Regions from separate parts of the Streptomyces sp. NPDC046870 genome, predicted to be linked through region 1. Evidence: riboswitches for the same ligand, from Rfam matches in the RefSeq annotation. Region 1 holds a riboswitch; each other region holds the start of a gene.
The links. A riboswitch is a leader RNA that binds a small molecule or an ion and turns the genes downstream of it on or off. The one in region 1 is predicted to bind thiamine pyrophosphate.
Positions count from the first base shown of each region.

Region 2: it holds a riboswitch for thiamine pyrophosphate, as region 1 does, so the genes downstream of both, AB0946_RS25835 (thiamine ABC transporter substrate-binding protein) here and thiC (phosphomethylpyrimidine synthase ThiC) in region 1, are expected to answer to the same signal.
Region 3: it holds a riboswitch for thiamine pyrophosphate, as region 1 does, so the genes downstream of both, thiO (glycine oxidase ThiO) here and thiC (phosphomethylpyrimidine synthase ThiC) in region 1, are expected to answer to the same signal.

Region 1 covers NZ_JBEYXM010000003.1:43,918-48,269, forward strand. Annotated here, with positions in the region: gene AB0946_RS08750 (metallophosphoesterase) at 1-196, shown strand, start outside; gene AB0946_RS08755 (hypothetical protein) at 378-1,241, shown strand; gene thiC (phosphomethylpyrimidine synthase ThiC) at 1,362-3,146, opposite strand; TPP riboswitch at 3,139-3,316, opposite strand; gene AB0946_RS08765 (YibE/F family protein) at 3,389-4,352, shown strand, end outside.
Region 2 covers NZ_JBEYXM010000013.1:107,293-111,644, reverse strand. Annotated here, with positions in the region: gene AB0946_RS25850 (cytochrome P450) at 1-230, shown strand, start outside; gene AB0946_RS25845 (hypothetical protein) at 272-460, shown strand; gene rlmN (23S rRNA (adenine(2503)-C(2))-methyltransferase RlmN) at 557-1,663, shown strand; TPP riboswitch at 1,687-1,793, shown strand; gene AB0946_RS25835 (thiamine ABC transporter substrate-binding protein) at 1,875-2,948, shown strand; gene AB0946_RS25830 (iron ABC transporter permease) at 2,996-4,352, shown strand, end outside.
Region 3 covers NZ_JBEYXM010000040.1:43,666-48,017, reverse strand. Annotated here, with positions in the region: gene thiE (thiamine phosphate synthase) at 1-401, opposite strand, end outside; gene AB0946_RS39965 (Rv2175c family DNA-binding protein) at 493-858, opposite strand; gene AB0946_RS39960 (FAD-dependent oxidoreductase) at 896-2,152, opposite strand; gene AB0946_RS39955 (hypothetical protein) at 2,185-2,535, opposite strand; TPP riboswitch at 2,589-2,700, shown strand; gene thiO (glycine oxidase ThiO) at 2,698-3,915, shown strand; gene thiS (sulfur carrier protein ThiS) at 3,912-4,124, shown strand; gene AB0946_RS39940 (thiazole synthase) at 4,128-4,352, shown strand, end outside.

The sequences.
Region 1 (4,352 bases):
CGGCACCCGGGTCGTTCACGGGCACAGTCCCATTCCCTACCTCCTCGGCCAGGTCGGCTCCGAGGACGGCGAGGAGAGCACCCGCCCGGTCGTCGAGGGACCGCACGTCTACGCCGACGGACTCGCCATCGCCATGGACGGCGGAGTGACCATGGCCGGGAAACTGCTGGTCCAGCAACTTCCCCTGGACGGCTGACCGTTCGGCCGGCAGGCATCCCCCAGCCGCGTACGCGCAGGCCGGACCGCAATTTCCGGCAATCCCCTGTCACCGCGCGCCGTCACGGCTCTACCATCGGCTTATCCGTAGCAGGCTCCCCTCCGTTTCTGCCCGACGGCTCGCCGGCGTGCGAGCCCCAAGCCCTACGGAGCATCGGGGGATGCACATGAACAGCGTTCCGCAGCACCTGCAGAGCGAGGACCGCCAGGAATTCGAGCGGCTCCTCGATGAGGCGCTGCGCTCCGCACCGCACCGACCGGAACTGGCCGCTGTCGGACAGCGGCTCAACTCCGAACAACTGCGCACCATGGCGCTCGCCGCCTCCGCCCTGATCACGGCAGCGGCGGCGGCCGAGTACCAGCACTACGTCAAGCTGCGCGACGAACTGCGTCACCCGGCGCTGTCCGGCCCGCCGGCCGTCGGCAACTCCGAGGAGGACGACTCCGGTTCGGCCACCGCGGGCCTCGCCACCGCTCTCGGGGAGGCCGCCGAGAACACCGGCGCGGGCGCCATCGCGGTCATCGCCGTCCTGGCTCCCGTCCTCTCCGGGACCGCCGCGGTGATCTTCCTGCTCGTCGGCTACGTCCTGAAGGCGCTCGACCCCGGCCAGACCTTCGCCCGGACCATGCTCACCGCCGGATGGGTGTTCGGTGCCATCACCGCGGCGGCCGTCCTCGTCGCCGCGGTCGGACTGCTGCTCACCGCTCTGCGCAACAGCACCCCGGCGGACGACCGGGCACGGGACGCGGCCCGCGAGGAGCTGGCCAGGGCCAGGGAGGCATGGCGGGACGCCCTGCTGGAGCGCGGCATCCTGCCCTTCCTCCGGGAGGCACTCGCCGAGCCCGGCACGGCCGCCGGGCACTCGTCGATTCCGCCCGCACCGACCGGCCGCATACCTCGCCTCGGTTACGACCGCCCCGGCTTCAGCAGCCCCGGCGACGGCACCGCGACCGGCCGTCCGAGCTTCACCAGCCCCGACTACACGAGCCCGGACTTCGGAGGCCCGGACCACCAGCCCGAGTGATCCGGGCCGGCCCACCGGTGTGCTGACACCACACCGGCCGGCCGTCGACCCGCTGCCCCGCCGCACCAGCCGGCCGTCAGGGGACCGGCCGGCGCGGCGAGTTCAGCGTGCTGCGCTCAGTCAGTCCGCGATCGGCAGGTACACCCGGTTGCCGGCGGCCGCGAACTCCTGCGACTTCTGGGCCATGCCCTCCTCGATCTCCGCCCGGCTGCCGCCGTGCTCCCGCCGGATGTCCTGCGAGATCTTCATGCTGCAGAACTTCGGCCCGCACATGGAGCAGAAGTGCGCCGTCTTGGCGGGCTCGGCCGGCAGGGTCTCGTCGTGGAACTCCCGAGCCGTGTCCGGGTCCAGCGCGAGGTTGAACTGGTCCTCCCAGCGGAACTCGAAGCGGGCGTCGGACAGCGCGTCGTCCCACTCCTGCGCACCGGGATGCCCCTTGGCGAGGTCCGCCGCGTGTGCGGCGATCTTGTAGGTGATGACGCCGGTCTTGACGTCGTCCCGGTTGGGCAGGCCTAGGTGCTCCTTGGGCGTGACGTAGCAGAGCATCGCCGTGCCCCACCAGGCGATCATCGCGGCACCGATGCCGGAGGTGATGTGGTCGTACGCCGGCGCGACGTCCGTGGTCAGCGGGCCGAGCGTATAGAACGGGGCTTCATCGCAGATCTCCTGCTGAAGGTCGATGTTCTCCTTGATCTTGTGCATCGGGACGTGTCCCGGGCCCTCGATCATCGTCTGTACGTGGAAACGCCTGGCGATCCGGTTGAGTTCCCCGAGCGTCCTCAGCTCCGCGAACTGCGCTTCGTCGTTGGCGTCCGCGATCGACCCCGGCCGCAGGCCGTCACCCAGCGAGTACGTGACGTCGTAGGCGGCGAGGATCTCGCACAGCTCCTCGAAGTTCTCGTACAGGAACGACTCCTTGTGGTGCGCCAGGCACCACGCGGCCATGATCGAACCGCCGCGCGAGACGATGCCGGTTTTGCGATTCGCGGTGAGCGGCACGTACGGCAGCCGGACGCCCGCATGGACCGTCATGTAGTCCACGCCCTGCTCGGCCTGCTCGATGACGGTGTCCTTGTAGATCTCCCAGGTCAGTTCCTCGGCCTTGCCGTCGACCTTCTCCAGGGCCTGGTAGAGCGGCACCGTGCCGATGGGGACGGGGGAGTTGCGCAGGACCCACTCGCGCGTGGTGTGGATGTTGCGGCCGGTGGACAGGTCCATGACCGTGTCGGCGCCCCAGCGGGTCGCCCAGGTCATCTTCTCGACCTCCTCCTCGATGGAGGACGTCACCGCGGAATTGCCGATGTTGGCGTTCACCTTCACCAGGAACCGCTTGCCGATGATCATCGGCTCGATCTCCGGGTGGTTGACGTTGGCCGGCAGCACCGCCCGGCCCGCCGCGATCTCCTCGCGCACCACCTCGGGGGAGACGTTCTCCCGGAGGGCCACGAACTCCATCTCCGGCGTGATCTCGCCGCGGCGGGCGTACGCGAGCTGCGTCACCGCCTGGCCGTCGCGGCCCCGCCGCGGTTGTCGCGGGCGTCCGGGGAAGACCGCGTCCAGGTTCCGCAGCCCGCCGCGCGGCGCGGTGTGCTTGATGCCGTCGTCCTCGGGACGGACCGGACGGCCCGCGTACTCCTCGGTGTCGCCGCGGGCGATGATCCAGTTCTCCCGCAACGGCGGCAGGCCACGGCGGACGTCCGTGTCGACGAGTGGATCGGTGTACGGGCCGGATGTGTCGTACAGCGTGACCGACTGCCCGTTGGTGAGGTGCACCTGACGGACCGGCACGCGCAGATCGGGGCGCGAGCCCTCGACGTACGCCTTGTGCCAGCCGATGGACTTCCCGGCCTCCTGTGACTTCTCGTCCTGGACGGAGGCAGGCGTGCGTGCGTCCTTGTTGGCCATGAGACCTACTCCCTACGCCGGCATTACCCGGTAACAGGTTCGGCGGTCGACGCAGCGGTGTCCGTCTGCCGACGTTTCCTGTGGAACGCCTCTTGTTCCACGTGAAACGTCGCGTGTACGGAGTTCAGCGCCCTCTCAGCCCGGTGCTCCGAGCTCCCGCGTGTACAAAGGTGCTCCCACGCTAGCGTCATGTGTGGCGCGGTGAACAGTGGGCCCCCCGCCGTTCTTGCGATGATCGGGCGGTGACCAGGATCGAGCAGTACCCTTACCAGCCGCCCGAGCCGCCCCGCCGAGACGGCCCGGAGCAAGGGGATGGACACGGCCACGGGCCGCGCGGCCATGGTCACTCACATGGCCACAGCCACGGCCCCGCCACCCCCGTCTCCCAGCACCTGCGCAAGGTCATCGCGGCGATCCTGGTCCCCTTCACCGCGGCGGTCCTGGTCGGCCTCGTGGTGCTCTGGCCGGGGCAAGCTCCCTCCCACAAGCGCACCGGCGTCGGCTTCGACCGGCAGACCCAACAGGCAACGGTCAGCCGGGTCGTCGAGGTCAGCTGCAAGTCGGTGAACGCCTCCGGCGGCACTCCGGCCGGCGACACCTCCAACACCGAGGGCACGTCGGCGGAGGCCAACAGAACCTGCAAGAGGGCCACCATCCGGATCGACACCGGTAAGGACAAGGGCCGTACCTTCACCGAGATCGTGCAGCCGGACCAGTCGCGGCAGCTGCACCAGGGCGAGAAAGTCGTGGTCGCCTATGAGCCCTCGGCCCCCAAGGACCTGCAGTACTCGGTGACCGATGTGAACCGGACGTTCCCCATGGCACTGCTCGCGGGGATCTTCGCGGTGGCCGTCGTGGTGGTGGGCCGGCTGCGCGGAGTCATGGCGCTGGTCGCGCTCGCCGTGAGTTTCCTCGTGCTGACCCTGTTCATCCTGCCGGCGATCCTGGAGGGGGCGAACCCGCTGCTGGTCGCCGTGGTGGGGTCGAGCGCCATCATGCTCATCGCCCTGTACATGTGCCACGGGCTGTCGGCGCGCACGTCGGTGGCGGTGCTCGGCACACTGATCTCGCTCTGCCTGATCGGCGTGCTCGGGTCGCTGTTCATCGGCTGGGCCGCGCTGACCGGTAACACGGACGACAGCACCGGCCTGATCCACGGCCTGTATCCGTCGATCGACATGAGCGGTCTGCTGCTGGCAGGCGTCA
Region 2 (4,352 bases), on a different contig from region 1:
CCGACCCGGACGCCCTGGACTTCGACCGCGACAACCTCGCCCATGTGGCCTTCGGGCACGGCCCGCACCACTGCCTGGCCGCCGTCATGGCCCGCATGGAGGCCGAGGTCATGATCGGCGCCGTACTGACCCGCTTCCCCGGCATCCGCCTGGCCGTGCCGCCCGGGGAAGTCGGGTTCCAGACGCGGGGTCTGATCCGCGGGCCGAGGACCCTGCCCGTGACGTGGTGACACCTCGCATGGCAAGGTACGCAGGAACACAGGGGGGAAACATGATCTTTCCACTGCTCGGCATCCTGGCCCTCGCCGTCGGCGGCTGCGTCTGCGTGGTGTGGGCGGAGCGCGGCGGCCCGCGCTGGGTCCGGATCGTGGCGGCCCTCACACGCGGCGCGGGCGAACTGCTGAGCAGCGCCCAGAAGAGCCGGAGACGAGGCCTAAGCGGCAACACCGACGGCGACTGACGACGACCGCGCCACGGACCCGCCGGGCCCTTGGTCCCGATCCGCGACGGTGACAGCCCCAGGTCACCCGTTTGGATCTGCGACACTGGATGCACCATGCCCAAGCCCGGAGAACTCACTTTCGTCGCGCCGCGCGGAGCCAAGAAGCCGCCGCGGCATCTCGCCGACCTCACGCCCGCCGAGCGCAAGGACGCCGTGGCCGGGATCGGTGAGAAGCCGTTCCGTGCCAAGCAGCTCTCGCAGCACTACTTCGCGCGGTACGCGCACGACCCGGAGCAGTGGACCGACATCCCCGCCGGTTCCCGCGCCAAGCTCCAGGAAGCGCTGTTCCCTGAGCTGATGACCGTCGTCCGGCACCTGTCCACCGACCAGGGGACCACGCGCAAGACGCTGTGGCGGCTGTTCGACGGGACGCTGGTCGAGTCCGTGCTGATGCGGTACCCGGACCGGGTCACCATGTGCATCAGCTCGCAGGCCGGGTGCGGCATGAACTGCCCGTTCTGCGCGACCGGACAGGCCGGGCTGGACCGGAACCTGTCCACCGCGGAGATCGTCCACCAGATCGTGGACGGCATGCGGGCGCTGCGGGACGGTGAGGTGCCCGGCGGCCCCGCGCGGCTGTCCAACATCGTCTTCATGGGGATGGGCGAGCCCCTCGCCAACTACAAGCGGGTCGTCGGCGCCATCCGGGCGCTCACCGATCCCGCCCCGGACGGGCTCGGCCTCTCGCAGCGCGGGATCACCGTCTCCACCGTCGGGCTCGTGCCGGCCATCCACCGGTTCGCCGACGAGGGCCTGAAGTGCCGGCTCGCGATCTCCCTGCACGCCCCGGACGACGAGCTGCGCGACACCCTCGTCCCCGTGAACACGCGGTGGAAGGTGCGCGAGGTGCTGGACGCCGGGTTCGAGTACACCGAGAAGTCCGGGCGCCGGCTGTCCATCGAGTACGCGCTCATCCGCGACATCAACGACCAGGCGTGGCGGGGCGACCGGCTCGGACGGCTGCTGAAGGGCAGGCCCGTGCACGTCAACCTCATCCCGCTGAACCCGACGCCGGGGTCGAAGTGGACCGCGTCGCGGCCGGAGGACGAGAAGGCGTTCGTGGAGGCCATCGCCGCGCACGGCGTGCCCGTCACCGTCCGGGACACCCGCGGGCAGGAGATCGACGGGGCCTGCGGTCAGCTCGCGGCCACCGAGCGGTAATCTGACCCGGTCCACATATCTTCATATTCCGACAGGGGAGCGCCACAGCGCTGAGAGTGCGGCACCGGGCCGCAGACCCTCTGAACCTCGCCCAGGTCATTCTGGGTAGGAAGTTCGGTCATCACTCAAGCTGTTGCGCCCTGCCCGGGTCTCCCCAGCGGAGCCCGGGCAGGGCCGCGCCTCTTCCTGGTCAACCCCAGGAGGACATCCAGTGCACAACAAGACCTTCGTGGCCGTGGCGGTCGGGCTCGGCCTGATCGGCCTGTCCGCGTGCGGTTCCGGCAAGAGCGAACCGGCCGCCGATTCCAAGACCGTGACGCTGGTCAGCCACGACTCGTGGGCCGTCTCCAAGAACGTGCTGAAGGACTTCGAGAAGCAGTCCGGGTACAAGGTCAGGGTCCTCAAGGACGGCGACGCCGGGCAGGCCGTCAACAAGGCCGTGCTGACCAAGGACAACCCGCAGGGCGACGTCTTCTTCGGCGTCGACAACACGCTGCTCTCCCGAGCCCTGGACAACGGGCTGTTCCAGCCGTACCGGGCCAAGGGCTACGACACGGTCCGGCCCGAGTTCCGCGTCGACCAGGACAAACACCGCGTCACGCCCGTCGACACCGGCGACATCTGCGTCAACTACGACAAGGCCTGGTTCAGCGCGCACAAGCTGACCCCGCCGCAGTCCTTCGCCGACCTCGCCGAGCCCGCGTACAAGAACCTCCTCGTCACCGAGAACGCGGCGACCTCCTCGCCGGGCCTCGGTTTCCTGCTCGGCAGCGCCGCGCGGTTCGGGGACGACGGCTGGCAGGACTACTGGAAGAAGCTCAAGGCCAACGGCGTCAAGGTCGTCGACGGCTGGGAGCAGGCCTACTACCAGGAGTTCTCCGGTTCCTCCGAGGGGAAGAAGGCGGGCGGCGACCGGCCGCTGGTGGTGTCGTACGCCTCCTCCCCGCCCGCCGAGGTGATCTACGCCAAGAAGAGGCCCGCCACCGCCCCGACCGGGGTGTCGTACGGCACCTGCTTCCGGCAGACCGAGTACGCCGGGCTGCTGAGCCACGCGAAGAACACCAAGGGCGGCAAGGCGTTCCTCGACTTCCTGCTGACCAAGGAGTTCCAGCAGGACATGCCGCTGAACATGTTCGTCTACCCGGTCGTGGAGGGGGCGGCCGTCCCCGCCGACTTCACGAAGTACGGGCCGGCCGCCAAGGACCCCGCCACCGTGGCGCCGGACAGGATCGCCGCCAACCGCGACCAGTGGGTCAAGTCGTGGACGTCACTCGTACTGAAGTGACCGCCCGCGTCAGGGACAGGCGCGGGAGCGCGGCGCGGCTCGGCCTCATGGCCCTGCCCGTCGCGTTCTTCGCGTTGTTCTTCGCCTGGCCCGTGGCCGCGATCGTCGCGCGCGGGCTGGAGACGGACGGCGCCTGGCACCTCGGCCGGATCGCGGACGTCGTCACCCGGCCGGACATCCGGCACGTGCTGTGGTTCACCACCTGGCAGGCACTCGCCTCCACCGCGCTCACCCTGCTGCTCGCACTGCCCGCCGGCTACGTCTTCGCCCGCCTCGACTTCCCGGGCAAGCAGCTGCTGCGGGCCGTCGTCACCGTCCCGTTCGTGCTGCCGACCGTCGTCGCGGGCAGCGCCTTCCTGGCGCTGCTCGGCCGGGGCGGGCTGCTGGACGAGCTGTGGGGGATACGGCTGGACACCACGGTGTGGGCGATCCTGCTGGCCCACGTCTTCTTCAACTTCGCGGTCGTCGTCCGTACCGTGGGCGGCCTGTGGGCGCAGCTCGACCCCCGGCAGGAGGAGGCCGCCCGGATGCTGGGCGCCTCCCCGCTGACGGCCTGGCGCAAGGTCACCCTGCCCGCGCTCGCGCCCGCCGTGGCCGCCGCCGCCCTGATGGTGTTCCTGTTCACCTTCACCTCCTTCGGTGTGGTGCAGATCCTCGGCGGCCCCACCTTCTCCACCCTCGAAGTGGAGATCTACCGGCAGACCTCCGAGGTCTTCGACCTGTCCACGGCCGCCGTCCTCACCCTGGTCCAGTTCGCGGCGGTCGGCGCGGTCCTCGCCGTGCACGCCTGGACGGTACGGCGCCGGGAGACGGCGCTGCGGCTCGTGGACCCGACGGTGACGGCCCGGCGCCCGCGCGGCGCCGGACAGTGGGCCCTGCTCGCCTCGGTCCTCGCCGTCGTCGCGCTGCTGCTGGTCCTGCCGCTCGCCGTCCTCGTCCGCCGCTCCCTGGACGCGCCCGGTCTCGGCTACTACCGGGCGCTGATGCGCGCGGACGGCGGTACGTTCCTGGTGGCGCCCGTGCACGCGGTGTGGACCTCGTTGCAGTACGCGGTCGCGGCCACCGCCATCGCCGTGGTGATCGGGGCTCTCGCCGCCGCCGCGCTGGCCCGGCGGGACGCGGGACGGCTGGTGCGGGGCTTCGACGCCCTGCTCATGCTGCCGCTCGGCGTCTCCGCCGTGACCGTCGGCTTCGGCTTCCTGATCGCCCTCGACAGGCCGCCGCTGGACCTGCGCCAGTCCTGGATCCTGGTGCCGCTCGCCCAGGCGCTGGTCGGCGCCCCCTTCGTCGTACGGACCATGGTGCCCGTGCTGCGCGCGGTGGACGTCCGGCTCAGGGAGGCGGCGGCCGTGCTCGGCGCCTCGCCCTGGCGGGTGTGGCGGGAGGTGGATCTGCCGCTGGTGG
Region 3 (4,352 bases), on a different contig from region 1:
CAGAAGTAGTCCACGCCCTCCTGGACGGCGGCAGCGGCGGCCTCCGCCTCGGCGTGCGTGGAGCGGCCGATCAGCACCCGGTCGCCGAGGATCGCCCGGGCCGCGGGGACCGGGAGATCACCCTGGCCGAGGTGGAGCACGTCGGCGCGGGCGGCATGGGCGACGTCCGCCCGGTCGTTGACCGCGAGCAGCCGGCCGTGCCGGGCGCAGGCGTCGGCGAAGACCTCCAGATGCTCCAGTTCCTCGGCGGCCTCCATGCCCTTGTCCCGCAGCTGCACGACGTCGACCCCGCCGGCCAGGACCGCGTCCAGGAACTCCGGCAGGTCGCCCTGGCGCGTGCGGGCGTCCGTGCAGAGGTACAGGCGGGCGTCGGCGAGCGCGGCGCGGGCGGTGTCGGACATGCGTGGTCCCCCGTGGTCGGTGTCCCTGGCGGTGGTGCGCGGTGGCGTACGGGCGTCCGGCCCGCACGCCACCTGCCTGCTGCGGATCGGCTCAGACGGCGAGCGCCTGGGCGCGGCGCTTCACCTCCGTGCCGCGATTCTCGCTCAGGGCCTGCGCGGGGGTGCCGGGCAGGGTCGGGTCGGGGGTGAAGAGCCACTCGATCATCTCTTCGACCGTGAAGCCGTCGTCCCGCAGGAGCGTCAGGGTCCCGGACAGGCCCTTGACGACCTTGTCCCCGTCGATGAAGGCGGCGGGGACGTGCAGCGCCCTGTTCTCACCGCGGCGCACGGCGATGAGCTGGCCCTCCTTGACCAGCTGCCGGACACGCGTCACCTCGACACCGAGCATGTCGGCGATGTCGGGCAGGGTGAGCCATGCGGGGACGAGAGCATCGATCTTTGCGTCAATCTCGGTCACGCTCCCTAGCCTGCCATCCCCCACCGACAGTCGGAAGTCAGGCAGGTCCAGGCGGGAGGGTGTGCCCGGCCGTGGCGTTCTTCAGGGGCCGCGCCGGGTCGGTCAGCGCCTCGGGGTCCATCCGCCGGCCCGCCTCGATCAGGCGGCGGCCCTGGGCCAGGTCGCGGGGGCGGCCGACGGCCAGGAGGGCCACCAGACGGCCCTGGCGGAGCCAGCAGACCGTCCAGGAGGGGCCCGACGGATCGCCGCGCCGCACCAGCCGGTCGGCCCCGGTGTGGTGACCGGCGTACTGGACGAAGCGGCCGAACTGCTCGGACCAGAAGTACGGCACCGGGTCGTAGACCGCCGGGGTCTCGCCGAGGATGTTCGCGGCGACCGTGCGCGGGCCCTGCAGGGCGTTGTCCCAGTGGTGGACGAGGAGCCGCTCGCCGTAGCGCGCCGACGGGAAGGAGGCGCAGTCGCCGACGGCGTACACATCGGGCAGGGAGGTGCACAGGCGGTCGTCGGTGAGGACCTCGCCGTGCGCCCCCAGCTCGATGCCGGAGCCGGCCAGCCAGCCGGTGGCCGGGCGGGCGCCGATGCCGACGACGACGGCGCCCGCGGGCAGCCGGGTGCCGTCGGCGAGCACCACCTCGCCGGGCTCGACGCGCTCCACGCGCGCGTGGGTGCGCAGCTCCACGCCCGCCTCGGCGTACCAGGCGGCCATGGGCGCGGCGACCTCGGCGGGCAGGGCACCGGCGAGCGGCTGGCCGGCGGCCTCCACGACGGTCACCGCGCAGCCGGCCTCGCGGGCGGCGGTGGCGAACTCAGCGCCGATCCAGCCGGCGCCCACGACCACGATGTCGTGCTGCCGGGCGAGCACGGGGCGCAGCCGTTCGGCGTCGTCCAGGGTGCGCAGCAGGTGCACGCCGGGCATGCCCTCGGTGCCGGGCAGCCGGACCGGTTCGGCGCCGGTGGCGAGGACCAGGACGTCGTACGCCACCGGGCCCGTCGCGGTGTCCAGCTCGTGCTCGGCGGGGCGCACGCCGTACACCTCGCAGCCGAGCCGCAGCTCGACCCCGAGGGACTCGAAGTCCACCTCGAAGGCGGAGTCCTCGGCCTTGCCGAGCAGCACCGCCTTCGACAGCGGCGGCCGGTCGTACGGCTGGTGCGGCTCGGCGCCGATGACGGTCACGTCGCCCCGGAAGCCCTGCTCCCGCAGGGCGACCGCGGTCTGCACCCCGGCCATGCCCGCGCCGACGACGGCCACGCGCCGCGCCGCCGCCGTGCCCTCTCGCGCTGTCTGCTCGCTCACCCGATCACCATAGACAATTGACGAGGAGTCAGTCAGGGGGCGGGCTCGGTGACCTGCTCCACCACGCTCGTACCGGAGCCGGCCTGGGACTCCCACTCCCAGGTCTCGTCCAGGCGCACCCGCCCGTCCGGCAGCTCGACGACCGCGGACACGCAGTGCCCCGAGGAGGTGGTCCCGTCGGTCTTGAGCTGCACGTACCGGAAGTCCAGCCGGTCGCCCTCGCGGGTGCCGACCAGATGGCCGCGCACGACGTCGCCGCCCGCGTACTCCGCCCAGATCGCGCCGTCCTGCTCGTGGTACGCGAACCGCGTGCGGGTGCCCACCTGACCTGGGGCTTGGTCCGCCACGGGGGCGAGGATCAGTCCGTCGAGCGACCGGGCCATGGAACGGGGCTCCCTTACGGGTGAGAGGGGCGGCGGGCTAGGGTTGCCACCGTACAAGCACTCGCGGGAGCCCGGACGCACCGGGCTGAGAGGGAGGCTCGCGGCCTCCGACCGTACGAACCTGATCCGGGTCATGCCGGCGAAGGGAGGGGCTGGACGCCCATGTCGTCACGTACGTCCGACGTCCTCGTCATCGGGGGTGGGATCATCGGCCTGGTCACGGCCTGGCGCGCGGCGCAGCGCGGGCTGGCCACGGCCGTGGTGGACCCCTCACCCGGCGGCGGGGCCGCGCAGGTCGCGGCCGGGATGCTGGCCGCGGTCACCGAACTGCACTACGGCGAGGAGACCCTGCTCGCCCTGAACCTGGAGTCGGCCCGCCGCTACCCCGCCTTCGCGGCCGAGCTGACCGAACTGACCGGCGATGACCTCGGCTACCGCCGCTGCGGCACCCTCGCCGTCGCCCTGGACGCCGACGACCGCGCCCACCTGCGCGAACTGCACGCGCTCCAGCAGCGCTCGGGCCTCGCCTCGGAGTGGCTGTCGGGGCGGGAGTGCCGGCGCCTGGAGCCGATGCTGGCGCCGGGGGTGCGGGGCGGGCTGCGGGTCGACGGCGACCACCAGATCGACCCGCGCCGGCTGGCGGCGGCCCTGGTGGCCGCGTGCGAGCGGGCCGGCGTGGTGTTCCACCGGGCGTGGGCGGAGCGGCTGGACGTGGTGCGCGAGCGGGCCGCCGGGGTCACCACGGCGGACGGCACGGCTCTGCGCGCGGACCGGGTGGTGCTCGCGGCCGGCAGCCTGAGCGGGCGGCTCGCGGGCGTGCCGGACGAGCTGCTGCCTCCGGTGCGGCCGGTGAAGGGGCAGGTGCTGCGGCTGACCGTGCCGCGCCGGTACGCGCCGTTCCTGAACCGGACCGTGCGGGCCGTGGTGCGGGGCAGCCAGGTCTACCTGGTGCCCCGGGAGAACGGCGAACTGGTCGTCGGCGCCACCAGCGAGGAGCTGGGCTGGGACACGACGGTCACCGCCGGGGGCGTGTACGAGCTGCTGCGCGACGCGCACGAGCTGGTGCCCGGCATCACCGAGCTGCCGCTGACCGAGACCCGGGCCGGGCTGCGCCCCGGCTCCCCGGACAACGCGCCGCTGCTCGGCCCGTCCGGGCTGGCCGGGCTGCTGCTGGCCACCGGGCACTACCGCAACGGCGTGCTGCTCACGCCGGTCACCGGGGACGTGCTGGCGCACGCGCTGGTCACCGGCGAGCTGCCGGAGGAGGCCCGTCCGTTCACGCCGCGGCGGTTCGGCGCCACGGCCTGGGGAGCCGCCGCGCGCGTGGGGACGAGGCAGGAGCGCGGGGAGACGAGGGAAGAGGTGGAGCAGCCCGTATGAACAGCCCGGTCATGATTTCCGTCAACGGGGAGCGCCGGGAGATCGCCCCGGGCACCGCCCTCGACACCCTCGTCCGGACCCTCACCGCCGCCCCGCGCGGGGTGGCCGCCGCCGTCAACGAGACCGTCGTCCCGCGCGCGCGGTGGGCGACGACCGCCCTCGCCGACGGCGACCGGGTCGAGGTCCTCACCGCCGTGCAGGGAGGCTGAGCCATGGCCGACGATCCCCTGGTCCTCGGTGACCTGTCCTTCTCCTCCCGGCTGATCATGGGCACGGGCGGGGCGCCCAGCCTGGACGTGCTGGAGCGGGCGCTGGTCGCCTCCGGTACGGAACTGACCACGGTCGCGATGCGCCGGGTGGACCCCTCCGTGCACGGCTCGGTGCTGTCGGTGCTGGAGAGGCTCGGCATCCGGGTGCTGCCGAACACGGCCGGCTGC